2 linked regions of the Paracoccus pantotrophus genome follow. The protein of the gene in region 1 interacts with the protein of each later gene in a pairwise test. Links are inferred from orthologs where the notes say so. Each region holds a gene or a part of one and is shown on either strand. Other genes may lie near its edges. The genes, in order: ssb and ESD82_RS11765.

Evidence for each region.
Region 2: the proteins of ssb (region 1) and ESD82_RS11765 interact in binary tests that used the Escherichia coli proteins (3 or more experiments, as listed by UniProt). The link is inferred for Paracoccus pantotrophus from one-to-one orthologs.

What each region holds. Positions count from the first base shown.
Region 1 is NZ_CP044426.1:1,314,775-1,330,205, forward strand. Bases 6,781-9,476 are described here. They hold ssb (single-stranded DNA-binding protein), read left to right. Parts: upstream 6,781-7,723; coding sequence 7,724-8,230; downstream 8,231-9,476. Other genes in these bases: ESD82_RS17055 (lipid-binding SYLF domain-containing protein), read left to right, coding at 6,781-6,828; ESD82_RS17060 (lytic transglycosylase domain-containing protein), read right to left, coding at 6,870-7,517; ESD82_RS17070 (FadR/GntR family transcriptional regulator), read right to left, coding at 8,290-9,060; ESD82_RS17075 (M81 family metallopeptidase), read right to left, coding at 9,069-9,476. Outside these bases: ATP-dependent Clp protease ATP-binding subunit ClpA, read left to right, coding at 1-528; mfd (transcription-repair coupling factor), read right to left, coding at 962-4,426; ESD82_RS17045 (hypothetical protein), read right to left, coding at 4,469-5,035; hemB (porphobilinogen synthase), read left to right, coding at 5,187-6,185; more of ESD82_RS17055, read left to right, coding at 6,256-6,780; more of ESD82_RS17075, read right to left, coding at 9,477-10,553; ESD82_RS17080 (Zn-dependent hydrolase), read right to left, coding at 10,550-11,809; ESD82_RS17085 (ABC transporter ATP-binding protein), read right to left, coding at 11,821-12,525; ESD82_RS17090 (ABC transporter ATP-binding protein), read right to left, coding at 12,522-13,289; ESD82_RS17095 (branched-chain amino acid ABC transporter permease), read right to left, coding at 13,291-14,262; ESD82_RS17100 (branched-chain amino acid ABC transporter permease), read right to left, coding at 14,265-15,119; ESD82_RS17105 (ABC transporter substrate-binding protein), read right to left, coding at 15,186-15,431. UniProt on the Escherichia coli protein: Plays an important role in DNA replication, recombination and repair. Binds to ssDNA and to an array of partner proteins to recruit them to their sites of action during DNA metabolism. Acts as a sliding platform that migrates on DNA via reptation.
Region 2 is NZ_CP044426.1:263,512-279,228, reverse strand. What follows is about bases 7,909-10,890. They hold ESD82_RS11765 (primosomal protein N'), read right to left. Parts: upstream 10,510-10,890; coding sequence 8,308-10,509; downstream 7,909-8,307. Other genes in these bases: fsa (fructose-6-phosphate aldolase), read left to right, coding at 10,799-10,890; katG (catalase/peroxidase HPI), read left to right, coding at 7,909-7,971. Outside these bases: ESD82_RS11805 (cytochrome D1 domain-containing protein), read left to right, coding at 1-728; ahbB (siroheme decarboxylase subunit beta), read left to right, coding at 730-1,704; ESD82_RS11795 (Lrp/AsnC family transcriptional regulator), read left to right, coding at 1,701-2,174; ahbB (siroheme decarboxylase subunit beta), read left to right, coding at 2,171-2,653; heme d1 biosynthesis radical SAM protein NirJ, read left to right, coding at 2,667-3,890; ESD82_RS11780 (nitrite reductase), read left to right, coding at 3,865-5,319; ESD82_RS11775 (hypothetical protein), read left to right, coding at 5,276-5,542; more of katG, read left to right, coding at 5,797-7,908; more of fsa, read left to right, coding at 10,891-11,452; ESD82_RS11755 (DUF484 family protein), read left to right, coding at 11,452-12,162; ESD82_RS11750 (tyrosine recombinase XerC), read left to right, coding at 12,159-13,097; ESD82_RS11745 (TSUP family transporter), read left to right, coding at 13,253-14,011; ESD82_RS11740 (asparaginase), read right to left, coding at 14,193-15,179; ESD82_RS11735 (invasion associated locus B family protein), read left to right, coding at 15,331-15,717.

The sequences.
Region 1 (15,431 bases):
CATAACGGCCGCCAGGTGGATTTCCGCAACGTGATCCTGATCATGACCTCGAACGCGGGCGCGGCGGACCAGGCCAAGGCCGCCTTCGGCTTCGGCCGCGAGCGGCGCGAGGGTGAGGATACCGCCGCCATCGAGCGCACCTTCACGCCGGAATTCCGCAACCGGCTGGATGCGGTGATCAGCTTCGCGCCGCTCTCGCGCGAGATCATCGTGCAGGTGGTCGAGAAATTCGTCCTCCAGCTCGAGGCCCAGCTGATCGACCGCGGCGTCCATATCGAACTGAGCCCCGAGGCCGCCGACTGGCTGGCCGAACGCGGCTATGACGAGAAGATGGGCGCACGCCCCCTGGGCCGGGTGATCCAGGAAACGATCAAGAAGCCGCTGGCCGAGGAGCTGCTGTTCGGCCGGCTGACCAAGGGCGGCGTGGTCCGGGTGCGGATCGAGGACGACAAGCCCGTCTTCGACATCACCGGCCCCGAGACGCCCAGGATCAGCAACTCCAAGCCGCCGCTCTTGACGGCCGACTGATCCGGACCCGAAGGGCGGCGCCACCACGACGCCGCCCTTTTTCTTTCGGCCGGCCTAGCGGGGCGGGCTTGCATGCCCTTGCCAGCCAACGGCCGCCGGCAGGGCTTCGGTTATCGGCCTGGCTGCCTTCCGCACGCCTGCCAGCCGACCGCGCCGAGAGCCCCCCTTTCACTGGCCAAGAATACCCTTGCCGGGGCGTTCAGCCGGTTCGGAAACGAAGCCGCCACCTCCAGGTCAGCCCAGGCCCGATGTCCCGCAGGCAGGGGCGGTTCCGCAAAATCCCCCGCACGCTCGCCGCATCCCTTGTCTCCGGACGCCGCACATGGGTTCGCCCAGCGGGCCTGGCCTCGGCACGCCCTGCTTCTTTCTTGTCCAAATATCCTGGGGGCCCGGGGGCAAAGCCCCCGGCTTCGGCACTGCGGCCAGAGCCGCGCTATCCCTTGGCCCTGCCTTCCCTGATCTTCGCCGCCAGTTCCTTGGCGATGGCGAAACTGCCCTTGATGCGGTCGGCATCGGTCGGCCAGTCGCGCAGGACGATAATGCGGTTGTCGCTGACCTTGGCCTGGCCGCGCTGGTCGTGGATGAACTCGACCAGCCCGGCCGGGTTCGGGAACTTGTCGCCGTGGAACTGGATGGTCGCGCCCTTGGGGCCCGCATCCAGCTTGGAAATATTCGCCCGCTTGGCCATGGCCTTGATGCGGATGACCAGCAAAAGCGTGTTCACCTCGCGCGGCAAGGGCCCGAAACGGTCGATCAGCTCGGCGGCAAAGCCCTCCAGTTCCACCTTGGTCGTCAGCTCGGCCAGCCGCCGGTAAAGCCCCAGCCGCACGTCCAGGTCGGGCACATAGCTTTCCGGGATCGTCACCGGCACGCCCAGGTTCAGCTGCGGCGCCCATTCATCCTCGGGCGTGCCCTCGATCTCGCCGGATTTCAGCTTGGCGATGGTCTCCTCCAGCATCTGCTGGTAAAGTTCGAAGCCGACTTCCTTGATATGGCCGGACTGTTCCTCGCCCAGCAGGTTCCCGGCGCCGCGCAGGTCCAGATCCTGCGAGGCCAGGTTGAAGCCGGCGCCCAGGCTGTCGATGGCGCCCAGGAACTTCAGCCGCCGCATCGCCTGCGGGGTCAGCGGCACCCGCGGCTTGGTGGTCAGGTAGCAATAGGCGCGGGTCTTGGAGCGCCCGACCCGGCCGCGGATCTGGTATAGCTGCGCCAGGCCGAACATGTCGGCGCGCCAGACCACCATGGTGTTCGCGGTCGGGATATCCAGGCCCGATTCGACGATGCTGGTCGCCAGCAGCACATCAGCGCCGCGGTCGTAAAAGGCGTTCATCCGCTGGTCCAGGTCGCCCGCCGCCAACTGCCCATGAGCGACGATGGTGCTGACCTCGGGCACGTGCTCGCGCAGCCATGCCTCGATTTCGGGCAGGTCCGAGAGGCGCGGCACGACGAAGAAGCTCTGCCCGCCGCGATATTTCTCGCGCAGCAGCGCCTCGCGGATGGTCACGCTGTCGAACTCCGATACATAGGTGCGGATCGACAGCCGGTCCACCGGCGGCGTGCCGATGATCGACAGGTCCCGCACCCCGGTCAGCGACAGCTGCAAGGTGCGCGGGATCGGCGTCGCGGTCAGGGTCAGGACGTGGATGTCGCTGCGCAGCTCCTTCAGCCGCTCCTTGTGGGCGACGCCGAAATGCTGCTCCTCGTCCACGATCAACAGGCCCAGATTCTTGAAGCGCACCTGCTTGGCCAGCACCGCATGGGTGCCGACGACGATGTCCACCGTGCCCTCGGCCAGGCCCTTGCGGGTCTCGGCCGCGTCACGCGCGGAAACGAAGCGCGACAGCGGCCGGACATCGATCGCCGTGCCGCGGAAGCGTTCGGCGAAGGTGCGGAAATGCTGGCGCGCCAGCAGCGTCGTCGGCGCCACCACCGCCACCTGCCGGCCCTGGCTCGCGGCGATGAAGGCGGCGCGCATGGCGACCTCGGTCTTGCCGAAGCCCACGTCGCCCACCACCAGCCGGTCCATCGGGCGGCCGGCGGCCAGATCCTCGGCCACGTCGGCAATGGCGCTGGCCTGGTCCTCGGTCTCGGCATAGGGAAAGCGGGCGGCGAAGCTTTCGATCTCGTGATGCTCGGGCTCCAGCACCGGGGCGGGGCGCAGCATGCGCTCGGCTGCGACGCGCATCAGCTTGTCGGCGATCAGCTTGATGCGTTCCTTGAGCCGCGCTTTCCGGGCCTGCCAGGCGCCGCCGCCCAGCTTGTCCAGCAAACCCTCCTCATGCCCATAGCGGCTGAGCAGTTCGATGTTTTCCACCGGCAGGTAAAGCCGGTCGCCGCCGGCATATTCCAGCGCCACGCAATCATGCGGCACGCCAAGCGCCTTGACGGTTTCGAGGCCAGTATAGCGGCCGATGCCGTGCTCGACATGCACGACTAGGTCGCCGGGGGTCAGCGTGGTGGTGTCGCGCAGGAAATTCTCGGCCTTGCGGCGCTTCTTCGCCCCCCGGATCAGCCGGTCGCCCAGCACGTCCTGTTCCGAGATCACCGCCAGGGCCCCGGTGGCCGAGCCGTCCGAGGTGAAGCCCTCCTCCAGCGGCCAGACCGCCAGCCCCAGCGCGCCGGGCTGGTCGGGCAGGTCACGCAGATCGGCGATGGGCTTGGCGCCCTTGATGCCCTCGTCGGCGATCAGCCCGGCAAGCCGCTCGCGCGCGCCTTCCGAGAAACTGGCGATCACCACCCGGCGCGAAGCTTGAAGATTTCGAATATGATCCGCGAGTGCATTGAAAAGATTTCCCTTCTCGGCCTGCCGCTCGGGCGCAAAATTGCGACCGACCCGGCCGCCGGCATCCAGCACGCCCGGACCAGGAGGTTGCGGCAGCACCGACAGGCGCAGCAGCCGATGCGCGGCCAGCCAGCGCGCCCATTCGGCCTCGTCGGGGAACATCCCGGCGGGGGGCACGGGGCGATAGACGGTGTCACTGCCGCCCTTGCGGGCCAGCGCCTCGCGCCGGGCGTCGAACTGTTCGGTGATCGTGTGCCAGCGCGCATCGCGCACCTGGTCCAGGTGATCGTCCGCAACCACCGAGGCGCCGGGCAGGTAATCGAACAGGCTTTCCAGCCGCTCGTGGAACCAGGGCAGCCAATGCTCCATGCCCGCCATCTTGCGGCCGGCGCTGATGCCTTCGTAAAGCGGATCGTTGGCGGCGGCGCCATATTCCACGCGGTAGTTCTGGCGAAAGCGGGTGATGGCAGCCTCGTCCAGGATCACCTCGGACATGGGCGCAAGCTCGATACGGTCAAGCTTTTCGACGGAACGCTGTGTTTCTGCATCGAATCTGCGCGCGCCCTCCAGCACGTCGCCGAACATATCCAGCCGGATCGGCCCCGATTCACCGGGCGGGAAGATGTCGATGATGCCGCCGCGGATCGCGAAATCGCCGGGCTCGGTCACGGTCGGGGCCTGCGAGAATCCCATGCGGGCCAGGAAGGCGCGCAAGGCGGCCTCGTCCATGCGGTCGCCCACCGCGGCCGAGAAGCCGGCATCGCGCAGCACCTCGCGCGCGGGCACGCGCTGCATGGCGGCCGACAGCGTGGTCAGCACCACGAAGGGCCCTTTCAGCGCGCCATGCGCCAGCGCCGTCAGCACCGCCATGCGCGCCGCCATCACCCCGGCGGCGGGCGAGACGCGGTCATAGGGCGTGGTGTCCCAGGCCGGGAATTCCAGCACCGCGGCCGCAGGCGCAAAGAACGCCAGCGCCGCCCGCATCGCGGCCATGCGCCGGTCGTCGCGGGCGATATGGATGACGGGATTGCCGCGGGCCAGTTCGCGCGCGACCAGCGCGGCGTCCATGCCCTCGGGCGCGCCGGACAGGGTCAGGTGTTCGGGAAGCGGTGCCATGCGCCCCGAGGTAAAGCGGGCATCGGCGAAGTCAAGACCGGTTCAGAAGCCGAAGGGATGCAGGATCATCCAGAGCGCGCCGTAAAAGGCGGTCAGCGCCACCGCCAGGACCGACATGGCCAGGATCACCATCCGGTGCCGGCGCATCAGCCGCGCGGCCTCGGCCCCGGCCTCGTTGACCGGCTGGCCCACCTCGGCGCGGGCCAGGATCACGCGCAGGCGCCGCGCCAGCCGCAATTCCAACCCGAAAAGCAGGGCGAAGGGCAGAACCAGCAGCACCAGCGCCTGCGCCATCTCCAGCCCGTAGCCAAAGCCCAGGATGGCCAGCGTCGTCAGCAGGAACGAGCCCAGGCCCAAGAGGATCGCGCCCTCGCGCCGGTCGAGGCGCCAGCGCGGCAAGGTCAGCGACAGCCAGTCGAGCAGCGCCAGGGCGGCGGGGTCGTCCTCGGGGCCCGGCTCGGCGCTGATGGCCCCGGAAATCACGTCCGAGGGCACGCCCAGGATGCGGCGTCCCGCCAGGGTCCAGGCCAGAGTCAGGATCACCCAGAACCAGATCGAGCCGAAAGACCGGCTGTCCAGCAGGGCGAGGATTCCCTCGGGTCGGGGCACGTCTTCTCCTTGCAGCGGTTGCGCGGGGCAAACTAACCGGGTGCGGCGCAAAGGAAAACCTCGATTTTCGGCGCCGGGCGGCAAGGGGTTGCGCGGCGCGGGGCATGGGTGCAGGTTCGGGCCAGATCATTGCAAGCCACAGGCCCTGCCCATGTCCCCGACCCCGATCACCGCCCCCTTCCCCGCCGCCCGCCTGCGCCGGCTGCGCCGCACGCCGGCGCTGCGCGCCATGGTGACGGAAACGACCCTGACCCCCGCCAACCTGATCTGGCCGATCTTCGTGACCGAGATCGCCGGCGGCGAGGGCGAGATCCCCTCGATGCCCGGCGTCGAGCGGCTGACGCTGGACGGCGCCAAGCGCGCCGCGGAAACCGCGATGCGGCTGGGCATCCCGGCGATCTGCATCTTTCCCCATTCCGACCCGGACCTGAAGACCGAGAGCTGCGAGCGCGCCTGGGATCCCGACAACATCGGCAACCGCGCCATCCGCGCCATCAAGCAGGTGGCCCCCGAACTGGCGGTGATGACCGACATCGCGCTGGACCCCTATAACGCCAACGGCCATGACGGGCTGGTGCGCGACGGGGTGATCCTGAACGACGAGACGGTCGAGGCGCTTGGCCGCATGGCGCTGGTCCAGGCCGAGGCGGGGGCGGACATCCTGGGCCCCTCGGACATGATGGACGGGCGCATCGGCGCATTGCGCGGGCGGCTGGAGGAAAACGGCCACAAGGACGTGGCGATCCTGTCCTATGCGGCGAAATTCGCCAGCGGGTTCTATGGGCCGTTCCGCGACGCGGTGGGCGCCTCGGGGCGGCTGGTGGGCGACAAGAAGACCTATCAGGTGAACCCCGCCAATCGCGAAGAGGCGATGCGCTGCGTCGCCCGCGACCTCTCCGAGGGCGCCGACATGGTCATGGTCAAGCCCGGCATGCCCTATCTGGACATCTGCCGCATGGTCAAAGACCAGTTCGCGGCACCGACCTTCGCCTATCAGGTCAGCGGCGAATATGCGATGATCGAGGGCGCGATCCGCAACGGCTGGCTGGCGCGCGAGGTGGTGGTGGAAAGCCTGCTCGCCTTCCGCCGCGCCGGCTGCGACGGCATCCTGACCTATTACGCGCCGCAGGTGGCCGAAAGGCTGGCATGAGGGCGCGCGCCCGTCTATCATCGCCGCCTTGACAGGTGGGGCAACCGCCGAACAGGGAACGAGGGCTAGGATGATGTATTCCAACGGGATGAGCCGGCGATTTGTGCTGCTGGGCGGGGCGGCGCTGGGGCTCGCGGGCTGCTCGAACGCGATCGGACAGGATGCGCCCTCGCGGCTGGACGCGCGCGTCGATGCGACGCGGGACTTCCTGCTGCGCAGCTATCCCAATGTCGCGCCCATGGTGCAGAACGCCAAGGGCGTGCTTTACATGCCGCTGATGACCGAGGCGGGCTTCGGCGTCGGCGGCGCCTATGGCCAGGGCGCGCTGCGCATCAACGACGTGACGGTGGATTACTATTCGGCGGCGCAGGCCAGCGTCGGCTTCCAGATCGGCGCGCAGCAATATGCCCATGTGCTGATCTTCCAGACCGATGCCGCGCTGGCCGATTTCCGCCGCGCGCCGGGCTGGGTGGCCGAGGCCGGGGCCTATTACGCGCTGCCCGCCGGGGGCGTCTCGATGGGCACCGATACCATCACCGCGCAGCAGCCGGTGGTGGCGATGATCTTCGGCCAGTCGGGTCTGATGGCCGGCGCCTCGATCGCCGGGACGAAATACAGCCGCGTCATCCCCTCGACCTTCTGAGGAAAAACGCCAAGGCCGGACGCCCTGCCCGGCCCTGCCTTTCAGCTGCCGTGGATGATGCGGACGTAGTTGCGCGTCTCGCGATAGGGCGGCACGCCGCCGTATTTCGCCACCGCCGCCGGCCCGGCATTATAGGCCGCCAGCGCCAGCCGCCAGCTGCCGAAGGTATTGTACATCATGCGCAGGTAGCGCGCGCCGCCTTCCAGGTTCTGGATCGGGTCGTTCGGATCGACGCCCAGCTTGGCCGCCGTGCCCGGCATCAGCTGCGCCAGCCCCTGCGCGCCCTTGTGCGAGCGCGCCGACGGGTTCCAGCCCGATTCCTGCTGCACCAGGCGCAGGAACAGATCCTCGGGGATGCCGTGCTTGCGCGCGACGGCGCGGGCATGGGGCAGATACTGGCTGCGCCGGTTGCCGCGATAGGCGGGAATCGCGGTGGGGATGTCCAGTTCCACCACGCTCTTGGTCGAGGTGCCGCCGGGGCGCAGCCGGGCCGACTGCTGGTATTGCGCGGCCAGACGCGAATCCATCAGCCGGGTCTGGCGCTCGAACTGGGCCAGCCGCGACTTGCCGCTTTTCGCCTGCAGCCGCAGCCCGTCGGCCGCGGCGGGGGCGGCCAGCCCGGCCGAAAACGCCAGGACCATCACGGCCCGGCCCAACTGGCGCATCATCGCCCGATCGCGTGAAAGCATCATTCGTCCCTCATGCATGGCGTCTTCTTTTTTGGCTGCACTATAGCGCAAAGCCCGGCGCGTGCCGCAAGGGGATTTTACCGCGCGCCGGCGGCCGCGATCATCGGCGGATTTCCGCCTGTGCCCGCTGATGCCATTCCGCTTGCTCCCCCGCCCCCTCACGCGCTACACCCCGCGGGAACGAAGCCAACGAAAGGGACCGCAGCATGGCTGGCAGCGTGAACAAGGTGATCCTGGTCGGCAACCTGGGCCAAGACCCGGAGATCCGCAGCTTTCCCAGCGGCGGCAAGGTCGCCAACCTGCGCATCGCCACGTCCGAGACCTGGAAGGACCGCAATACCGGCGAGCGCAAGGAGCGCACCGAATGGCACACGGTCGCCATCTATTCCGAGCCCCTGGTCCGCGTGGCCGAGCAATATCTGAAAAAGGGCTCCAAGGTCTATGTCGAGGGCCAGCTGGAAACCCGCAAGTGGCAGGACCAGAGCGGCAACGACCGCTATTCGACCGAGGTGGCGCTGCGCCCCTTCCGCAGCGAGCTGCACATGCTCGACAGCCGCGGCGGCGGCGGTGGCGGCGGCCGCGATGACGGTTATGGCGGCGGCGGTTACGGTGGCGGCGGCTATGGCGGCGGCAGCTCGTCGGGCGGCAGTTCCTCGGGCGGCGGCGGGCAATCGCAGAACCGGCCCGATTTCGACGACGACATCCCGTTCTGATCGCGGGTGCCCAACCCGGTCCCACAAATCCCGGCCCCTCGCGGCCGGGATTTTCCGTTTCAGAACCGGCTCAGCAGGTCCGAGCGGAACGAGGCGTCCAGCCGGCGCATGTAGCTTTCGGCGCAGCACATGTGATCGTGCATGATGCGGGCCGCGGCATCGCCATCCTCGGCGCGAAAGGCGGCCAGCAGCTGCCGGTGGCTTTCGATATTCGCCTCGCCGAAGATCTCGTGCTCGCGCATGCTTTCGCTGCGATAGCTGACCAGGTCGCGCAGCATGCTGTTCAGGAAGCGGCACATGAAGACCAGGATCACGTTGTCCGAGGCCTCGCAGAGGATGTCGTGGAACTCGGTCTCGGCCCGGCGCACCAGGGCGCGGTCCTGGGCCGCGTTCGCCGCTTCGCAGATGCGGATGTTCTCTTCCAGCCGACGGAAATGCTCGGGCGTCAGCTTGCCGATGACGTTACGCGCCAGGCTGACTTCCAGCGACTGGCGCAGCTCGTAGACCTGGGCGAAGTCGATCCTCTGGAAATGCAGGTATTGCCGCAGCTGCTGGGTGACGATGTCGATCGAGGCGGGCTGGATCTCGGGCCCGCCGTTCGGACCCGAGAGCATGCGCACCAGCCCCTCGACCTCTAGCGCCTTCAGCGCCTCGCGGATGGTGCCTTTCGAGCAGCCGTAATGTTCCATCAGCGCGCGCTCATGCGGCAATCGGTCGCCGGGGCGCAAGCCGTCGCGGGCGATGCGGCGGCGGATGTCCTCGGCCACCTGGTCCGACAGCTTGATGCGGGTAAGCCTGCGTTCCTTGCCTGCCGGCGCGTCCTGATCCATGCGGTCCTTCAATCCTGCCAGGTTGTCCCCAGGTCCAGCGGATATATGGGCCGGGCGAGTTTTTTGAAAGCGAACAGATCGTAATCCGAGGCGGTTACGCCCGAGCTTGCGCATTCCACCACGGCTTGCGCAAGCGGCTCGAAGACCGGGCGACAATACATGCGCGATTTCAGGTGCAGGAAGCGCGCCTGCGCGGCGTCAAGCCCCAGGCAGGAAAAGCAACCCAGGTCCAGCGGCTCGTGCGGCTGCTCGCAGACGACGATGCGCGCGGCGCCGGTGTCGAAGGCGGCGGCGCGGCCCATCGACAGCTCCTGCCCGTGATAGATCGGCCCGGCGACGCGATAGCGCCCGTCCGACAGCGCCGTCACCCGACCCTTCAGCCGCAGCGGCGGGCGCGGCGCGGGCAGGCCCTCGGCCGGGGTCTTGTTGCCCAAGGTGATTTCCAGCTCGGCTCCCTCGCCTGCGGCGAAAAGCTGCACCACGGTTTCGGGATCGGCGACGGGACCGACCAGGATGCCCTGCTGCCCGGCGGCCAGCAATTCCTCCAGCACGTCCATCACGTCGCAGCTGCCGCCCGACATGCAATTGTCGCCATGATCCAGCAGCAGAACCGGCGCCGAACCGTCTGCCAGAGCCGCGGCGCGGGCGACGGATTGCGCCAGCGGCTCCTCGACATAGACATATTCGGCGCGCCGCCGCCATGCCTCGCGGCCAAGCTCCTGCGCGACCGCGCGCGCAAGCTCGGGCGTGTCGGCAACGGTGACGATGGAGAGGCCGGTCTCGGCCAGGTCGGCGATGGGAAAGCCGCCAAAGACCGTCGCCGCCTGCACGCCCGGCCGCGCCTCGGCCTGCCGCGCCAGCGCGATCAGGTCGGTCATGGCGCAATCGGTCGTGGTGTTCATGCACAGCGTCGCCGCCAGCATCGGCGGGTGGCACAGCGCCATGGCCGGGCGCGGGCCGCCGGATAGCAGCGGCTCGAACAGGCGCGCGACATGCTCGCCGGTCGCGACCATGTCCACATGCGGATAGGTCTTGAAGCCGACGATCACGTCGCAATGCTCCAGCATCGCTTGGGTGATGTTGCCATGCAGGTCCAGCGCCACGCCGATGGGCACGCCCGGCGCGGCGGCGCGGACGCGGCGCAGAAGCTCGCCTTCGCCATCGTCATGGCTGCGCGTCACCATGGCGCCGTGCAGGTCCAGCAGGATGCCGTCGCAGCCCCCTTCCACCGCCGCCAGGATCGCCTGCGCCATGGCCTCGAAGGCCTCGTCCTCGACGGGCCCCGAGGGCATGGCATGGGCGATCAGCGGCACTTCCACCTCGGCACCGATGCGGTGGGCGAAGGCGTGGAAGGCGCCGATGGCGGCGGGATAGTTCTCGGCCGCCGCCAGCGCCTCCCCGCCCCATTTCGGGGCAAAGGCGGCCAAGGGCGTCTTGACCGGCGAGAAGCTGTTGGTCTCGTGGTTCAGCCGGGCCAGGACAAGGCGGGTCATGCGGCGGCCTCCTTGCGGGCCTCGGCCATGCGGCGGTCATAGTCCAGAACCGCCTCCAGCAGCACCTGCGCGCCGGCGGCGCATTCCTCGGGCTCGGTCGATTCGGCGGGGTTGTGGCTCAGCCCGTCCCTGCAGGGCACGAAGATCATCGTCGTCGGCGCCAGTGCCGCCGCATGGGCCGCGTCATGGCCGGCGCCCGAGATGATGTCGCGCGTCGAATAGCCCGCCGCCTGCGCCCCCGCCCTGACCGAGGCGATGCATTCGGCGTCGAAGACCACCGGCGCGGTGCGCGAGATCTGCTCCAGCCGGCTTTCCAGCCCGACCGCTTGGGCGGCATCCCGCACCAGTTCCTCGACCTCGGCCTGCATCCGGTCCAGCACCGCGTCCGAAGGATGGCGCAGGTCGATGGTGGCGCGCACCTGGCCGGGGATCACGTTATGCGAATTGGGGCTGATCTCCAGGAAGCCGATGGTGCCTACCGCGTCCCTATGCGCCTTGGCGATGCGGTCGATCCCCTCGATCACCCGCGCCATGCCCAGCAGCGCGTTGCGGCGCATCCCCATCGGGGTCGAGCCGGTATGCGCCGCCGTACCGGTCAGCGTCAGTTCGAACCAGCGCATGCCCTGGATGCCCTGCACCACGCCGATCTCAACCTCCTCGGCCTCCAGGATCGGCCCCTGCTCGATATGCAACTCGAACATGGCGCCGAAGCGGACTGATCCCGCCTTGGTCTCGCCGCGATAGCCGATGCGGTCGAGGCTGGCGCCGAAGCTGTCGCCGCGGGCGTCCGTGCGCCCGTCGCCATAGTCGCGGCTGTAGACCCCGGCCCAGATCCCCGAGCCGAGCATCGCCGGCGAAAAGCGCGAGCCTTCCTCGTTGGTCCAGTTGACCAGCATCAGGGGCGCCTCGGTCTGGTAGCCGGCGGCGTCGAGCGTGCGCAGCACCTCGAGCCCGGCCAGCACCCCCAGCACGCCGTCGAACTTGCCGCCCGTGGGCTGGGTATCCAGATGGCTGCCCATGGCGATGGCAGGCAGGTCCGCGCGGGTGCCGGGACGGGTGGCGAACATGTTGCCGGCCTCGTCCACGGTCATGCTGAGACCCAGCGCGGCGCATTGGGCGCGCAGCCAGTCGCGCACGCGGCGGTCGTCCTCGGACAGCGTCAGCCGGGCAATGCCGCCGTCGGGCGTGGCCCCGATCCGCGCCGTCTCCATCAGGCTGTCCCACAGCCTTTCGGCGTCGATTGTCAGGTTGGACATGGTGTTTTCCTTCATGCCTTGACGCCCAGATAGCGGTCGATGGTGTCGGGGTCGCTGCGGAACTGCTCGGCGCTGGCGCAATGCACGATGCGGCCCAGTTCCAGGATGTAATGCCGGTCGGCCAGCTGGCTGCAGACGGCCAGGTTCTGCTCGACCAGCAGGATCGGCACGCCGGCCTCGCGGATCAGGCGGATCTGGGCGACGATCTCCTCGACGATGATCGGGGCGAGGCCCTCGACCGGCTCGTCCAGCATCAGCACCTTGGGACCGTTGAGCAGCGCCCGGGCGATCGAGAGCATCTGCTGCTCGCCCCCCGAAAGCTGGCCGCCGCCGTTCTTCCTGCGCTCTTCCAGCCGCGGGAAGATGCGATAGATGTCGGCCAAAGCCCAGGGCGAGCCGCGGCGCGCGGCGATGCGCAGGTTCTCCTCGACGGTCAGCAGCTGGAAGATGCCGCGATCCTCGGGCACCAGCGACAGCCCGGCCGCGGCGATGCGATGCGCCGGCTGGCCGGTCACGTCGCGGCCGGCCAATTCGACGCGCCCCTGACGCGGCGCGATCAGGCCCACGGCGGTTTTCAGCGTCGTGCTTTTGCCGGCGCCGTTGCGGCCCAGCAGGGTGACGATCTCGCCCGGCCCGACCTCCAGCGTGACGCCCTGCAGGATGTGGCTCTTGCCGTAATAGGCGTGCAGGTCGATCAGTTTCAGCGCGGCGGTCATGCGATGTCCCCCGTGATCATGTTGCCCAGATAGGCGCGCTGCACCTCGGGGTCGTCGCGGACCTGGGCGGGCGTGCCCTCGACCAGCTTGCGGCCCAGCCGCATCACCGTGACCACGTCCGAGATGTTCATGACGATGCCCATGTTATGCTCGATGAACAGCACGGTATGGTCGCGGCCGAGGTCGCGGATCAGCTGCTTCATCGCCTCGATATCGTCGATGCCCATGCCGGATGTCGGCTCGTCCAGCAGGATGACGCGCGGCCGCGCCGCCATGGCCATGCCCACCTCCAGCCGGCGCTGCTGGCCATGCGACAGCTCGCCCGCCAGCCGGTTCGACACGGGGGCAAGCGCCAGACGCTCGATCACCTCGTCGGCGATGGCCAGCGCCTCGGCATTGGCTTCCGCCCGCCGCCAGGGCGCCAGCGCCTGCCAGGGCGTGCGGCCCTGGGCGGCAAGGCGCAGGTTCTCGCGCAGGGCCAGGTTGGGAAACAGGCTGGTGACCTGGAACGAGCGCGCGATCCCCAGCCGCACCCGGTCGTCGTCCGAGGTGTCGGTGATGTCGCGCCCGTCCAGCTCGATCCGCCCCGAGGATGCCCGCACCCGCCCGGTCAGCGCGTGAAACAGCGTGGTCTTGCCCGCCCCGTTCGGCCCGATGATCGAATGGACCGAGTTGCGGCGGATCTGCAGGTCCACCTCGGCCAGCGCGTGGAAATTGCCGTATTTGACCCCCAGGCCGCGGGTCTGCAAGGCGATGTCGGTCATCTCAATGCTCCTCGGCCGGGGTTTCGGGCGCCCGCTCGCGGCGGAAGACCAGGTCGTAGCCGCGCTCGACCAGCCCCCAGAGCCCGCGTTGCAGGAACAGCGCCACCGTGACCAGCACCAGGCCCAGAAGCAGCAGCCAGCGCGGCCAGACGGTGGACAGCGCATCGGCCAAGAGCAGGTAGAACCCCGCCCCCAGCACCGAGCCGAACAGGCTGGAACTGCCGCCGATGATGGTCATGATCAGGATCAGCTCGCTGGTGTGGTATTCGATGTTCGACAGCGGCGCGACGCCGATCAGCATCGCATGCAGCGCGCCGCCAAAGGCCGTGACCGCGCCCGAGATGGCGAAAGCCTCGATCTTGAACAGCCGGGTCGGGAAGCCGATGGCGGCCGCCCGCCCCTCGTTCTCGCGGATCGCCAGCAGGGTGCGGCCGAAGGTCGATTGCGTGACCATGACCAGCACCGCGAAGACCGCCACGAAGCAGATGGCGACGAAGGTGTAATAGGACCAGGGCGCGTTCAGCACCGTGCCGCCGACCGAGGGGCGCGGCACGCCCAGCAGCCCGTTGTCGCCGCCGGTCACGCCGCTGAACGTATAGGCGACGAAATAGAACAGCTGCGAGAAGGCCAGCGTCAGCATGACGAAATAGACCCCCTGCCGGCGGATCGACAGCCAGCCGACCAGCGTGGCCGTGGCCGCGCCCAGCACCGCCGCGCCGGCCAGCACCAAGGGCACCGGGACCTGCCAGCGCGTCAGGCAGATGCCCGCGACATAGGTGCCGATGCCGAAGAAGATGCCCTGGCCGAAGGACAGAAGGCCGGTATAGCCCAGCAGCAGGTTGCAGGCCGCGACGACCATGGCGAAGATCAGGATCTCGGTCGCCAGGATGCCGGATTTCAGGAACAGCGGCAGCACCAGCACGGTCAGCAGCGCCAGCGCCAGCTGCGCATAGGGTTTGTCGAGCGGGTTCATGCTCATGCCCTCCCCAACAGGCCGCGGGGCATCAGCGCGATGACCAGCGCCATGCCGACATAGATCATCAGCCGCGCGCCCTCGGGCCACAGCGTGGTCATGACGCTTTGCACCACGCCGACCAGCAGGCCCGCGACCAGCGCGCCGGTATAGCTGCCCATGCCGCCGATCACGACGACGACGAAGGCCACCGACAGCGCCTCGATCCCCATGAAGGGCTCGACGCCGCGGATCGGCGCGGCCAGCGCACCCGCCAGCCCGGCCAGCCCGGCGCCGAAGCCGAAGACGGCCGTGTTGATGCGCAGCGTGTTGTAGCCCAGGAGCGCCATGTTCGCGGGCGACTCGGACCCGCCGCGCACGATGGCGCCCAGCCGCGTGCCCTCCAGCAGCCACCACAGCAGCCCGGCCAGAACGGCGGTGAAGCCGATGGTGAACAGCCGGTATTGCGGATAGATGAAATCGCCCAGGATCACGACGCCCTGCAGCCCCTCGGGTGCCGGCACCGAGCCGCCCAGCGGCCCCCAGGCGATGATGACCAGTTCCTGCACGACCAGCGCCAGGCCCACGGTCACCAGGATGTGGAAGGTATGCGGCAGCTTGTAGATGCGATGCAGCAGCACCGCCTCGATCAGCGCGGCGATGCCGGCGACGATCAGCGTGGCCAGCGGCATGGCGGCCCAGAAGCTGAAGCCGCGCATGGTCAGGTCATAGGTCAGATAGGCGCCCAGCAGGTAGAAGGCGCCATGGGCGAAGTTCACGAACTGCAAGAGGCCGAAGATGACGCTGAGGCCGACGGCAAGCAGGAAATACAGCATCCCCAGACCGATGCCGTTCAGAACCTGGAAAAGGTAGATCACGGGCTTCTCCCTGAAACCGGGCGAAAAGGCCCCGCGCGACCTGCGGCCGCGCGGGGAGGCGGGGGATCAGGCGGGCATGGCGCAGCCGGCATCCTCGGGCGCAAGGAAGGATTTGCCGGCGCTGATGACCTCGGCGTAATCGTCCTTGTCGGCCATGTCGGCCTTGGCCTTGCCCTTGAGCAGGTAGTAGTCCTTGATGACCTGATGGTCGGCGGCGCGGATCTCTTCCTCGCCGGTCAGGCCCTGGTATTTCAGCCCGTTCAGCGCCGCGGCGACGCCCGTCCCATCCGGCGAGCCGGCCTTGACAGCGGC
Region 2 (15,717 bases), 1.1 Mb from region 1 along the record:
AGACCGTGGGCATCGCCGATGCGCCGGGCTCGCGCTTCGTCGTCGCGACCTGGGACACGGGTGAGGTCTGGATCCTCGACCATTCCACCGATGCCGCGCAGCCGGCAGTCACCAAGCTGGAGGGCATCGGCGCCAATCCCTATGACGCGCTGCTGACCGGCGACGGGCGGCACTATATCGTCGGGCTGTTCGGCGAAAAGGGGCTGGTGCAGGTCGATCTGTGGCAGGATCCGCCCAAAGTCACGCGCTTCCTGCCCGATTACGGCAAGGACCTGCCGGACCTGCCGGTCTACAAGATGCCGCATCTGCAAGGCTGGACGCTGGCCGAGGGGCTTTTCGCCCTGCCCGCCGTGGGGCTGCACCAACTGCTTTGGGTCGATGCCGCGGACCTGACCGAGATCGCCCGCACCGACCTGGCCGGCCAGCCGGTCTTTGCCCTGGCCCGCCCCGACAAGCGCGAGGTCTGGGTGAACTTCGCCCCGCCCGACAACGACAAGCTGCAAGTGGTCGATGTGCTGACCCACGAGGTTCTGGACACGCTGACCCCCGGCAAGGGCGTCTTGCACATGGAATTCGCCCCGCGCGGGCGCGAGGTCTGGCTGTCGGTCCGCGACGAGGACCGGGTCGAGATCCGCGACACCCGCACCCGCGAGGTGCTGGGCGAGATCGAGGCCCGCGCGCCCTCGGGCATCTTCTTCACCGATCGCGCGCATCGCACGGGGTTATGACATGGATGATCTGGACCTGCGCCTGCTTGACGGTTTCCAGCGCGACCTGCCGCTGGAAACCCGGCCTTTCGCCGCCATCGCCAACCGCCTCAACACCAGCGAGGCCGAGGTGATCGCCCGCCTGGCCCGCCTGCGCGACGAGGGGCTGATCGCCCGCATCGGCGCCACCTGCCGGCCGAACACCGCCGGCGCCTCGACGCTGGCCGCGCTGCGCGTGCCGGTGCGGCGCATCGACAAGGTCGCGGCGCTGGTCGGGGCCGAGCCCGGCGTCAACCATTCCTATCTGCGCGAGGGCAGCGACTGGAACCTGTGGTTCGTCGCCACCGCTCCCGATGCCGAGGCGCTGGAGGAAAGCCTGGTCCGGATCGAGACGGCAACGGGGCTGGTGCCCCTGTCGCTGCCGCTGGTGCGGGCCTTCAACATCGACCTGGGCTTTCCGCTGATCGGCCCGCGCCGCGCCATGGCGCTGGACCGGCCCACCGACCTGGACGTCCTGCGCCCGCGCGACAAGGCGCTGATGCAGGCCTTGACCACCGGGCTGGCGTTGGTGCCGCGCCCCTTCGTGGCGCTGGGGCAGGCGCTCGGCCGCAGCGAGGCCGAGGTGATCTCGCGCATCCGGGCGCTTGCGGCGGCGCGCATCCTGACCCGCGTGGGCGTGATCGTGCGGCATCGTGCGCTTGGCTGGTGCGAAAACGCCATGGTGGTCTGGCGCCTGCCCGAACCGGCGGTCGAGGCGGCCGGAACGGCGCTGGCCGCAGTGCCCGGCGTGACGCTGTGCTATCAGCGCCGCACGGTGCCGGGGCTGTGGAACTGGCCGCTGTTCTGCATGATCCACGCCCGCTCGCGCGCCGAGGCGATGGAGGTGCTGGTCCAGGCCCGCGCCCTGCCCGAACTGCAAGGCGTGCCGCATCGTATCCTGTTCTCGACCCGCTGCTTTCGCCAGCGGGGCGCCGTCATCGCCGAGGTTGCCGCATGAGCCGCCAGACCCTGCCGCCCGAGGCGCTGGACGATACCGACCGCGCCATCCTGAACCGCCTGCAAGAGGGGTTTCCCCTGACCCCCCGCCCCTTCGACGATGCCGGCGCGGCGCTTGGCCTGACCGGCGCCCAGCTGATCGAGCGGCTGGAACGCCTGCGCGCGATCGGCGCCATCACCCGCTTCGGCCCGTTCTACGACGCCGCGGCGATGGGCGGGGCCTTCTGCCTTTGCGCGCTTTCCGCGCCGCAGGCGGATTTCGACCGCATCGCCGCGCTGGTCAACGCCCATCCCGAGGTGGCGCATAACTATGCCCGCGATCATGCGCTGAACATGTGGTTCGTGCTGGCCACCGCCACGCCCGAAGGCATCGCCGAGACCGCCGGGCGCATCGAGGCCGAAACCGGGCTGACCGTCTGGCGCTTTCCCAAGCTGCGGGAGTTCTTCATCGGCTTTCGGGTGGCGGCATGACGGTCCTGGACGATACCGACCGCCGGCTGATCGCCGCCACGCAGGCCGGCCTGCCGCTGGACGAGGCGCCCTATGCCCGGATCGCCGCCGAGCTGGGCTTGACCGAGACGCAGGTCATCACCCGGCTGTCGATCCTGCATGCGCAGGGCGTGATCCGCCGCATCGCCATCGCGCCCAACCACTATGCGCTGGGAATGATCGCCAACGGCATGAGCGTCTGGGACGTGGACGACGCGCAGGCCGAGGCCCTGGGCGAAAGGATCGGCGCGCTGGATTTCGTGACGCATTGCTACCTGCGCCCGCGCGCGCCGGTCTGGCGCTACAACCTGTTCGCCATGCTGCACGGCCAGAGCCGCGCCGAGGTCGAGCAAAAGCGCGCCCAGGTCCGCGCGCTGCTGGGCGCCGCCTGCCGGGCCGACGACATCCTCTATTCCACCCGGATCCTGAAAAAGACCGGCCTGCGCCTGAAGGACGGCTAAGAAAGGCAAAGCCATGTTCCGCCTGACCCAATATATGCACCAGCTTCTGGACCCCTCGCCGCCGCGCCGCCGCAGCCGGCCGGATGCGGTCCGCCCGGTGGTGATCTGGAACCTGACCCGCAGCTGCAACCTGAAATGCCGCCATTGCTATACCGTCTCGGCCGACCGGCCCTTTCCGGGCGAGCTTTCGCATGACCAGGCCATGGCGGTGCTGCGCGACCTGTCGGATTTCCGCATCCCGGCGCTGATCCTGTCGGGGGGCGAGCCGATGTCGCGCTTCGACTTCTGGGAACTGGCCGAGGAGGCACGGCGGCTGGACTTCCGCCACCTGTCGCTGTCCACCAACGGCACCAAGATCGACGCCGGCAACGTGGAGCGGCTGGCCGGGCTGGGCTTCGACTATGTCGGCATCTCGCTCGACGGGATCGGGGCGGTGAACGACTGGTTCCGCGGCGTCGAGGGGGCCTTCGACCAGGCGCTGGCCGGGGTGCGGGCCTGCAAGGCGCAGGGCGTCAAGGTGGGCCTGCGCTTCACCATCACCGAGGGCAATGCCCATCACCTGCCCGCCATGCTGGACCTGTGCCGCGACGAGGGCGTGGACAAGTTCTACCTGTCGCATCTGGTCTATGCCGGGCGCGGCGACAAGCACCGGGGCGAGGATACCGAACATGCCCGCACCCGCCGCGCCATGGACCTGCTGATCGCCCGCGCCTGGCAGGCGGTCGAGCGGGGCGAGCCGCTGGAGGTCGTCACCGGCAACAACGATGCCGATGCGGTCTATTTCCTGCGTTGGGCCGAGACGCGCTTTGCGCCCGCCGCCGTCGCGCATCTGCGCGCGCATCTGCAGGCCTGGGGCGGCAATTCCTCGGGGCTCGGCGTCGGCAATATCGACCCGCAGGGCCGCGTCCATCCCGACACCTATTGGTCGGACTATACCTTGGGCTCGGTCAAGGAACGGCCGTTCTCGGCGATCTGGACCGGGGACGACCCGATCCTGGCCACGCTGCGCACCCGGCCGCGGCCGCTGAAGGGGCGCTGCGGTGCCTGCGCCTATCAGGCGGTCTGCGGCGGCAATACCCGCATCCGGGCGCTGCAACTGACCGGCGACCCCTGGGCCGAGGATCCGGCCTGCTATCTCTCGGGCTCCGAGATCGGCGCCGAGGGCGCCGACCTGGACCGCCTTGCCGTCACGCCTTTCCGGGGAAAAAGCCATGATCCGGCCCATCGCTTTCTTTAGCCTGCTGCTCGCCCTGCCGCTGGCGGTCCATGCCGACCCGGCCGCCGACTATGCCGAGCATTGCGCGTCGTGCCATGGCGAGGACCGGCTGGGCGGCACCGGCCCGGCGCTGATCCCCGAAACCCTGGGCCGGCTGCGCGGCATCGACGCGGTGATCGCCCAGGGCCGGGTCTCGACCCAGATGGAGGGTTTCGCCGACCGGCTGTCGCCCGAGGACATCGCCGCGCTGGTGGGTTACGTCACCACGCCGCTGGAAGACCGCCCCGACTGGGGCACCGACCAGATCGCCGCCAGCCGCGAGATGAATGCCGACTACCAGCCCGCGGAAAAGCCGGTCTTTGCCGCCGATCCGCTGAACATCACCCTGGTGGTCGAGACCGGCGACCATCACGTCAGCGTGCTGGACGGCGACACGTTCGAGGTGCTGGACCGCTTCGCCACCCCCTTCGCCGTGCATGGCGGGCCGAAATTCAGCCCCGACGGGCGCTTCGTCTACATCATGTCGCGCGACGGCTGGGTGCAGAAATACGACATCTGGACGCTGGCCGAGGTCGGCCGCATTCGCGCCGCGCTGAACAGCCGCAACATCGCTATCAGCCCGGACGGCCAGCGCATCGCGGTGGCGAACTACCTGCCGGAAAGCCTGACCATCCTGGATGCCGACCTGAACCCGCTGCGGCTGATCGAGACCGAGGTGGACGGCACCCCCAGCCGGGTCAGTGCCGTCTATCAGGCGCCGCAGCGCGAAAGCTTCGTGCTGGCGCTGAAGGACGCGCCCGAGATCTGGGAGGTCGCGACCGCCGACCTGTCCGTCCGCCGCATCCCCATCGACGAGCCGCTGGACGATTTCTTCTTCTCGCCCGACTATCGCCAGCTGATCGGGGCCAACCGCGACGGCGACAAGGGCGTGGTGATCGACCTGGACGACGGGCACAAGGTGGCGGAACTGCCCCTGCCCGGCATGCCGCATCTGGGCTCGGGCATCACCTGGGAACGGGACGGCCGCCGCGTCATGGCCACCCCGCATCTGGGCGAGGGCGTGCTTTCGGTCATCGACATGCAGGACTGGAGCCTGGTCAAGCAGATCAAGACCGATGGTCCCGGCTTCTTCCTGCGTGGCCATGCCGCCAGCCCCTATGTCTGGGCCGACGTGTTCTTCGGCCCGCACAAGGACGAGATGCATGTGATCGACAAGAACACGCTGGAGATCGTCAAGACGCTGGCGCCCTTTCCGGGCCAGACCTTCGCCCATAGCGAGTTCACCCGCGACGGCAGTCACGTGCTGGTCTCGCTGTGGGAGGACGAGGGCGCGGTCGTGGTCTATGATGCCAGGACGCTGGACGAGGTGAAACGGCTGCCGATGCGCAAGCCTTCGGGGAAATACAATGTCTGGAACAAGATCACCTTCGAGGACGGAACCAGCCACTGACGGCTGGCCGGCCTGGAAACTGGCGCTGCTGTTCTATCCCTTCGCGGCAGCGGCGGTCTGGATCAACCTGTTCATGCTGTCGCTGCTGGCCAGTTGGACCGGCCTGCCGGTGCTGCCGCCCATGCAGGCCGCCGGCGCGGCGGTGGTGCTGGGCGTCCCGGCGGCCTGGGCCTCGGGCCGCTGGATCCGCAGCCTGATGGACCGCGCCCGGCCGCGCGGCTGACCCCTTTCGCCGACCACGAAGGCCCGTCCACGCCACCGGCGCAAGGGCCACGGACAGGTCGCTCCATGTCATAATCAGAAATTATCATGTAAATTAAAACTTATAAATTACAATAATTCCGAAAGCTGCTAGAACCTGTCTCAAGAGGATATGCAGATTCGCAGGAGACGCATGCTGCGGTTGCATGACAGCCATATTCCGCACCCGGTACCTGCGTCGCCCCGGTGACGCGACCCAGCAAAAGGAGAGCTATCATGGACGGAAACGACATCAAGACCACCGGCAAATGCCCGGTGATGCATGGCGGGAACACCGCGATGGGCAGCTCGGTCACGGCCTGGTGGCCCAATGCGCTGAACCTCGACATCCTGCACCAGCACGACAGCAAGACCAACCCGCTGGGCAAGGACTTCAACTATCGCGAAGAACTGAAAAAGCTGGATGTCGAGGCGCTGAAGGCCGACCTGCGCGCGCTGATGACCGACAGCCAGGACTGGTGGCCGGCCGACTGGGGCAGCTATGTCGGCATGTTCGCCCGCACCGCCTGGCACATGGCCGGTTCCTACCGGACCAGCGACGGCCGTGGCGGCGCCAATACCGGCAACCAGCGATTTGCGCCGCTGAACAGCTGGCCGGACAACGTCAACACCGACAAGGGCCGCCGCCTGCTGTGGCCGATCAAGAAGAAATACGGCAACAAGGTCTCCTGGGCCGACCTGATCGTGCTGGCCGGCACCGTCGCCTATGAGGTCGCGGGCCTCAAGACCTATGGCTTCGCCTTCGGCCGCGAAGATATCTGGCACCCCGAAAAGGACACTTATTGGGGCGAGGAAAAGGAATGGCTGGCCCCCAGCGACAGCCGTTATGACGACGTGACCAAGGCCGAGACGCTGGCCAACCCGCTGGCCGCCGTGCAGATGGGCCTGATCTACGTCAACCCCGAGGGGGTGAACGGCCGGTCGGACCCGCAGGCCACCGCCTACCAGATGCGCGAGACCTTCGCCCGCATGGGCATGAACGATGAGGAAACCGTGGCGCTGACCGCCGGCGGCCACACCATCGGAAAGTGCCACGGCAACGGCAATGTCGCCGACCTCAGCCCCGATCCCGAGGCCGCCGAGCCGGAGTTCCAGGGCCTGGGCTGGATGAACACCAAGGGCCGTGGCATCGGGCGCAACACCATGGTCTCGGGCCTGGAAGGCGCCTGGACGACCAACCCGACGCAATGGGACAACGGCTTCTTCCAGATGCTGTTCAAGCATGAATGGACGCTGACCCACAGCCCGGCGGGCGCCTCGCAATGGGAACCGATCAGCATTGCCGACGAGGACAAGCCGGTCGATGTCGAGGATCCCTCGATCCGCCACATGCCGATGATGACCGATGCCGACATGGCGCTGAAAGTGGACCCGATCTATCGCGAGATCTCGCTGCGCTTCATGAACGATTTCGAGGCGTTCAGCGACGCCTTCGCCCGCGCCTGGTTCAAGCTGACCCATCGCGACATGGGGCCGAAGGCGCGCTATATCGGCCCCGAAGCCCCGACCGAAGACCTGATCTGGCAGGATCCGGTTCCGGCCGGCAACCGCGACTGGAACATCGCCGGGCTCAAGGCGCGCATCGCCGAAAGCGGGCTGACGGTAGCCGAGATGGTGGCGACCGCCTGGGATTCGGCGCGCACCTTCCGCGGCTCGGACATGCGCGGCGGCGCCAATGGCGCGCGCATCCGCCTGGCCCCGCAAAAGGACTGGGAAGGCAATGAACCCGCCCGGCTGCAAAAGGTGCTTTCGGTGCTGGAGCCGCTGGCAGCCGAGTTCGGCGCCAGCGTCGCCGACACCATCGTCCTGGCCGGCAATGTCGGCGTGGAACTGGCGGCCAAGGCGGCGGGCTATGACGTCGAGGTGCCCTTCTCGCCCGGCCGCGGCGACGCCACGGACGCGATTACCGATGCCGACAGCTTCGCGGTGCTGGAGCCGATCCATGACGGCTATCGCAACTGGCTGAAAAAGGACTATGCCGTCGCCCCCGAGGAACTGATGCTGGACCGCACTCAGCTGATGGGCCTGACCGCACCCGAGATGGTGGTCCTGGTCGGCGGCATGCGGGCGATGGGCACCAACCATGGCGGCAGCAAGCACGGCGTCTTCACCGACCGCGAGGGCGCGCTGACCACGGATTTCTTCGTGAACCTGACCGACATGGCCAATACCTGGGCCAAGGCCGGCGACCATTACGAGATCCGCGACCGCAAGACCGGCGCGGTGAAATGGACGGCGACCCGGCTGGATCTGGTGTTCGGCTCGAACTCGATCCTGCGCTCCTATGCCGAGGTCTATGCCCAGGACGACAATGGCGGCAAGTTCGTCGCGGATTTCGTCGCCGCCTGGGCGAAGGTGATGGAGGCCGACCGCTTCGATCTGCGGTCGTAATCCGTTCCTGCCCCTGGACGGCGCCCGGCGACGCTTGCCCGGGGGATTGGTAGTGGTAACGATTGCAGCCCCAGGAGCCATCGGTTCCTGGGGATTTTTCATGCCGCGATCGGTGCGGCCCCCACGCCCGCCCGACCCGGTCCACCCGGAGCCGGGGATCATGCGGGCTGGCCGGCCGGCCCTTCACTGTCGGGCCTGACTCTGCGATCTCGGCGCTGCCGGAAAGCTTGCGGGGGGTATTTGCAGAACGAAGAAGACGCGGGCCGGGCGGCTTCATCGGCCCGCCGCTTGCGCTGGCCATGCATACCGTCGCAGGGCGCGGAGCGCGGCTTGCGCCTAGAGAAAGCTCTGCGGGTCGATGTCCACCGCCAGCCGCAGATTGGTCGGCGGCTTGGGCGCCGCCTGCAACCATTGCGAAATCGCGCCCTGCACCGGCGCCTGCCGCGGCGCCCGGATCAGCATCCGCACCCGGTAGCGCGCGCGGATGCGGGCGATGGGTGCCGGCGCCGGGCCGAACAGCTCGGCGCCGATGGCGCGCAGCGGCTCGGCGCGGCGGGCCAGTTCGCGGGCATAGTCCTCGACCACCGGCTGGTCGGGATGCGACAGGATGATCCCGGCCAGCCGGCCGAAGGGCGGCATCCCCGCCGCCTGCCGCGCCGCCGCCTCGGCATCCCAGAACGCCTCGTCCTCGCCCGACAGGATGGCGCGGATCACCGGATGCTCGGGCTGATGGGTCTGCAGAAGCGCCAGCCCCCGCGCATCGCCACCCTCGCGCCCGGCCCGGCCGGCGACCTGCCGCATCAGCTGGAAGCTGCGCTCGGCCGCGCGCAGGTCGGCGCCCTGCAGGCCCAGGTCGGCGTCGATCACGCCGACCAGCGTCAGGCGTGGGAAGTTGTGGCCCTTGGCGACGATCTGCGTGCCGATGATGATATCGGTGCCGCCGGCGCCGATCTCGGCGATCGCCTCCTTCAGCGCCCGGGCCGAATGGAACAGGTCCGAGGACAGCACCGTCGCCTTCGCCTCGGGGAAACGCTCGGCCACTTCCTCGGCCAGCCGTTCCACCCCCGGCCCGATGGCGGTCATCTTGCCCTCGACGCCGCAGGCGGGACAGGCAGTCGGGATCGGCCTGGTCGCGCCGCATTGGTGGCAGACCAGGCGGTTCTGGAAGCGATGCTCGACCATGCGGGCGTCGCAATGGTCGCAGCCGATCTGCTGGCCGCAGGCGCGGCAGGCGGTGATCGGCGCATAGCCGCGCCGGTTCAAAAACAGCAGCGACTGCTCGCCGCGTTCCTTGCGCAGCGCGATCTCGGCGGCAAGCCGGGGGCTGATCCAGCGGCCCTTCTCCATCTCCTGCTGGCGCAGGTCGATGGTGCCCATCTCGGGCAGGTCCGCCGTGCCATAGCGGGCGCGCAGGTCGAGGCGGCGATATTTCCCCGAGGCCGCGTTCACCCAGCTTTCGACCGAAGGCGTGGCCGAGGCCAGCACCACCTGCGCGGCCTCGATGCTGGCGCGCAGCACCGCCATGTCGCGGGCGCTGTAATAGACCGCATCCTCCTGCTTGTAGCTGGAATCGTGTTCCTCATCGACGACGATCAGACCCAGATCGGCAAAGGGCAGGAACAGCGCCGAACGCGCGCCCACCACCAGCCCGACATGATGCATGGCCGCCATGGTCCACAGCCGCCGCCGCTCGCTGCGGGTGATGCCCGAATGCCATTCCCCGGGCCGGGCGCCGAAGCGCGCCTCGACCCGGTCGAGGAACTCGGCCGAAAGCGCGATCTCGGGCAGCAGCACCAGCGCCTGCCGGCCCTGGCGCAGGCATTCCGCGACCGCCTCGAGGTAAACCTCGGTCTTGCCCGAGCCGGTGACGCCGCGCAGCAGCGTGGTGCCATAGCCGCGGGTCTTCAGCGCCGCGCGCAGGGTCTCGGCGGCCTCGGCCTGGTCCTCGGCCAGCGGCTTGCCCGGCAGGCCGGGATCCAGCTTCGGATAGGGCACGTCGCGCGGCGCCAGCACCTCGGCCAGCGCGCCGGCCTTGACCAGCCCCTGCACCACCGACGCGCTGACCCCGGCCAACTGCGCCAGCTCGCCCGGCGCGAAGCCGGCGCCGCCGTGATCCTCGATCACCCGCAGCACGGCGGCGCGGGCATCGGTCATGCGCGCGGGCTCCGGCCCGGCGCGATGGATGATGCGCCGGGCCGAGGGCGGCTGGTCCAGGTCCGGCGCCCGCGTCGCCATGCGCAAAAGCGAGGGCAGCGGCGTCAGCGTGTATTCGCCCATGCGGGCCAGGAATTCGATCATCCCCGGCGCCAGCGGCGGCGCGTCGATCAGCCGCGCTACCGGCCGCAGCTTGGCCGCGTCGAAATCGCCGATCCCCGGCCCCCAGACCGCGCCCATCACCCGGCGCGGGCCCAGCGGCACCACGACCAGCTGGCCCAGCCGCACGCCGCCCTCGGGCGCGAGATAGTCGAGGATGCCGACCACCTCCTGCGTCAGCACCGCGATGCGCGCGCCATGGGGATAGAAGAGCGGCGGGGACATCTCAGGCCGGCAGCGCCGCCCAGCCGATCAGCAGCAGCAGCGGCCAGTTTCCGACCAGGAACGGACCGGCGGCCAGGGCCGGCAACAGGGCGACGAGATCGGGCTGAAGGGCTTCCAAGTGCATTCCTCCTGCGGCAGCGGCGGATAAGCGTGATCCAAAAGGTCCGCCACTAGTGGCATGTCGGCGCCCTGCCCCGCAAGCCGGGCCCGCAAGCCGCGCAGGCCGGACTTCACGCGCCGGCTGTTATGCGCTAAACCCACGGCAAAACCGCAAGAAGGGCTCCCTCCCATGAAATTCTTTGTCGATACCGCCGACGTCGCCGCGATCCGCGAATTGAACGACCTTGGCATGGTGGACGGCGTCACCACCAACCCGTCGCTGATCCTGAAATCGGGCCGCGACATCCTGGAAGTCACCAAGGAGATCTGCGACATCGTCGAGGGCCCGGTCAGCGCCGAGGTCGTCGCCCTGAAGGCCGAGGACATGATCCGCGAGGGCGAGCACCTGGTGAAGATCGCCCCGAACATCACCGTCAAGGTGCCGCTGACCTGGGACGGGCTGAAAGCCTGCAAGGCGCTGTCCTCGCAGGGCCACAAGGTGAACGTGACGCTGTGCTTCTCGGCCGCGCAGGCGATCCTGGCCGCCAAGGCCGGCGCCACCTTCATCAGCCCCTTCATCGGCCGGCTCGACGACATCAACTTCGACGGCATGGAACTGATCGCCCAGATCCGCGAGATCTATGACAATTACGACTTCCAGACCCAGATCCTGGCCGCCTCGATCCGCTCGGTGAACCACATCACCGACGCCGCCCGCATCGGCGCCGACGTCATCACCGCCCCGCCCGCGGTCATCAAGGCGATGGCGAATCACGTGCTGACCGACAAGGGGCTGGAGCAGTTCACCGCCGACTGGGCCAAGACCGGGCAGAAGATCGTCTGATGACCGAGCAGACCGCGGCCGAACTGACCGAGGAGATCCGCGCCCGGCTGCTGGCACAGCCCGAGCTGATCCTCGCGGATCGCGACCTGATGCGCGCGCTAATCGGCGCGCGCGAGGCCGAGGTGGGCGAGAACGTCATCGACATCCGCGGCCGCGCCATGCAGGCGCTGGAATCGCGGCTCGACCGGCTCGAGGCGGCGCATGAATCGGTGATCTCGGCCGCCTATGACAACCAGTCGGGGATGAACACCATCCACCGCGCCGTGCTGTCGCTGCTGGAACCGACGGATTTCGAGGAGTTCCTGGAAAACCTCGACATCGCCGTGGCGCCGATCCTGCGGGTGGAAACCCTGCGGCTGGTGATGGAATCGGGCGGCGAGATCCCGGCGCCCGAGGCCAGCGGCCCGCTGGTGATCGCGCCCTCCGGCACGGTGGCCCGGCTGATCTCGGGCGGGCGGCGGATGCCGCGCGGCGACGACATCGTGCTGCGCCGCGTGGCGCGCGAGACCTTGCCCTTCCATGGCGAGGCCCGCGCGCCGATCCGCTCCGAGGCGCTGCTGCCCATCGATCTCGGCCCCGGCCGCTTCCCGGCGCTCTTGCTGATGGGCTCGGCCGATCTGGGGCGCTTCAACCCGGCCCAGGGCACGGATCTTCTGCGCTTCTTCGGCCAGGCATTCCGGCTGGTGCTGATCTCCTGGCTCAGGACATGACCGGCGGGGCCAAGCCCCTGGCGCTGGCCCCGGCCATGGCCGAGAACCTCGCGCGCTGGCTCGACAGCGAGCGCGCGACCCGCGACCGTTCCGACCACACCATCCGCGCCTATCAGGCCGACCTTCTGGCCTTCCTGGCCTTCCTCGGCGGCTATCACGGCACGCCCGCCCTGCCGGCGACGCTGGCCGGGCTGACGCAATCCGACATGCGGGCCTTTGCCGCCGCCGAGCGCGGCCGCGGGCTTTCGCCCCGCTCGCTGGCGCGCAGGCTTTCGGCGACGCGCAGCTTCATCCGCTGGATGTCGGACCGCCACGGCTTCGACGCCTCCAGGGCGCTGGCCTCGCGCAGCCCGAAATTCACCCGCTCGCTGCCGCGGCCGCTGGCGCCGGACCAGGCGCAGGCGGTGCTGGACATCGCCGCCAGCGCCCATCCCGAGGCCTGGATCGCCGCCCGCGACGCGGCGGTGCTGACGCTGCTCTGGGGCTGCGGGCTGCGCATCTCCGAGGCGCTGGGGCTCGACGGCGCCGACTGGCCGCTGCGCGAGGTGCTGACACTCCGCGGCAAGGGCGGCAAGGAACGCCAGGTGCCGGTCCTGCCCATCGCGCGCAAGGCCATCGCCGATTACCTGCGCCTGTGCCCTTATCCGCTGGAGGCCAAGGCGCCGCTGTTTCGCGGCGCCCGCGGCGGCCGGCTCAGCCCCACGCTGGTCGCGTCCGCGATGCGCCAGGCGCGCCAGGTGCTGGGCCTGCCGCCGACGGCAACGCCGCATGCGCTGCGCCACTCCTTCGCCACGCATCTGCTGGCGGCGGGGGGCGACCTGCGCACGATCCAGGAGCTGCTGGGCCATGCCAGCCTGTCCACGACCCAGGTCTATACCGGCGTGGACGACGCCCACCTGATGGCGGTCTATCGCGCCGCCCATCCCCGCGCCTGAGCGGTTTCGCCCTTTCCCAAATACCCAACCGGCCGGGCGACCGGCAGAGGCCGCGCCCGGCCTTTCGCCAGAACTTCTTCGTTCCGCAAATACCCATGCGACCCCGCCGCCCGCGCCGGCTTTACATTTCCCGCGCGGCATCCCAAAGGGGCGGCATGTTCGAACTCTCCCTCGATCTCGTGCTGCTCCTGGCCGGCGCCGCATTCGCCGCCGGCTTCGTCGATGCCATCGCCGGCGGGGGCGGGCTGATCACCGTCCCCGCCCTGATGCTGGCCGGCCTGCCGCCGGCACAGGCGCTGGCCACGAACAAGGTCCAGGGCGTCTTCGGCGCAGGGACGGCGGCGATCTCCTATGCCCGCAGCGGGCTCGTGGACCTGCGCGGGCAGAGCGGCGCGGCGGCGGTCGCCTTCGCGGCCGGGCTTTGCGGCGCGCTGCTGGTCAGCTGGATCCCGGCGCAGGCGCTGCGCTACGGCCTGCCGCTGCTGCTGATCGGCATCGCCGCCTTCTTCGCGTTGAAGCCGGGGCTGAACGATACCGACCGCATGCGCCGCATCGCCCCGGCCGCCTTCACCGCCTCGGTCGTGCCCCTCGTCGCCTTCTATGACGGGCTGGTCGGGCCGGGCACGGGATCCTTTTTCATGCTGGGCTTCGTCATGCTGGCCGGCTACGGCATCCTCAAGGCGACGGCGTATACGAAACTGCTGAACTTCGCTTCGAACCTGGGCGGGCTGGTCGCCTTTGCGGCGGTAGGCAAGCCGCTCTGGCTGGTCGGCACCGTCATGGCGCTGGCGCAGATTGCCGGCGCCCTGCTCGGCGCGAGGCTGGCGATACGGATCGGTGCGCGGGTCATCAAGCCCTTGCTGGTCGCAACCTCGACCGCGCTGGCGCTGCGGCTGATCTGGCAGATTCTCTGAAGGTTGGGGGCTTTGCGCCCCCACGCCCGCCGGGCAAGCCCGACGGGCTTCCCCCGCAGGATATTTGCCCAAGGAAGAAGCGGCCGGGGCCTGGGGTTCTTTCTTGTCCAAATATCCTGGGGGAGCGCGGAACGCGCGGGGGCAAAGCCCCCGATCTGATCGGGAAGGCTGCGCGCCCGGATCAGCTCGGGAACCCCTCGGCCCGGCGCAATTCGCCCGTCGCCAGGCCGCGCCAGTTGCGCATGGGCCCGGTCAGGTATTTCTGCACCACCGGATGGGCTTCCTCCAGCAGGCCCAGATGCACCATCAGCGCGGTAATCGCGGCCTCGGCGCCGCGGGTGCCGCCATCCGCGATCTTCAGCGCGATGCCCAGCCCGCGTTCGGGGACGATGCCGACGAAAACCGCCTCGGCCCCGGTCTTGACCGCGGCGCGGCCCTGCATGGCCCGCATCAACTCGGTGCAGGCCCGGCCTTCGCCGGCGACCAGCTCCGGATGGGCCAGCATCGCCTCGACCAGGCGCCGCTGCGCCCAGCCCCGCGCGCCGGCGCCCGGCCGGGCGAAACCGGCCATGGCATGGGCCAGCCCCTCGACCGTGCAGGCGAAATTCGGTGCTGAGCAGCCGTCGATGCCCCAGCCGGTCGCGGTCTCGCCCGTCACCTCCTCGAAGGCGCGGCGCACGGCGCGCTGCACGGGATGGTCGATCTCGACATATTCCGGGCCGGCATTCATGTGCCGTTTCAGCGTCAGGAAACCGGCATGCTTGCCCGAGCAGTTGTTGTGGACCTGGCAGGGGCTTTCGTCCGAGCAGATCAGCCGCTTGCGCTCGGCCGGATCGCCTGGCAGATGCGCGCCGCAGCGCAGGTCGCCGTCGTCGAGCCCCAGGCCGGACAGCCAGGCCGCGACCCGCTCGGTATGAATGCGCCCGCCGCTATGGCTGGCGCAGGCCAGGGCCAGATGCTCGCTTCCCAGCCCCGCCGCATCGGCCGCCCCGCTTTCGACCAGCGGCAGCGCCTGGATCATCTTGCAGGACGAGCGCGGATAGATCACCGCACCCGGATTGCCCCAGGCTTCGACGATGCCATTCGCGTCCGATATCACCACATGGCCCAGATGGGTGCTTTCGCGCATGCCGCCCCGCCACAATTCGATGAGTCTGGCTGCGGTCATGGTTGCTTTTCCTCTGACAATCGCGCGATTTTCCGCGAACGGGGGTTTTTCACGGCTTCCTTTTCGCATTATCTTGCCGCCAGATGGTTGAAAACACCACCGTCATCGGCAACAAGCCGGAACAAACCGGACCATGGCAGGAGGCCAGAGCATGTTGAAATTCGCGCCGCGCGCCGCAGCGGCAGCCGCCGCAATTGCGATCGCCGCGTCTTCGCCGGTCCTGGCCCAGGACTCGACGAATGTGATCGGGACCGAGGGCGACTGGACCGTCTTCTCGGCGACCAGCCCCAAGGAATGCTGGGCAGTGTCGGCCCCGAAATCCACCCAGAACCTGGACACGAACGGCAAGCCCAAGGAAGTGACGCGTGGCGACATCCGGCTTTACGTCGCCTATCGGCCCGGCCAGTCGGGCGAGGTCTCGTTCTCGGGCGGCTATCCCTTCGCCCCCGATTCGGCGGTCGAGGTGAATGTCGGCGGCAATGTCTTCAAGCTGTTCACCGAGGGCGAAAGCGCCTGGACCGGCTCTCCGGCCGATGAT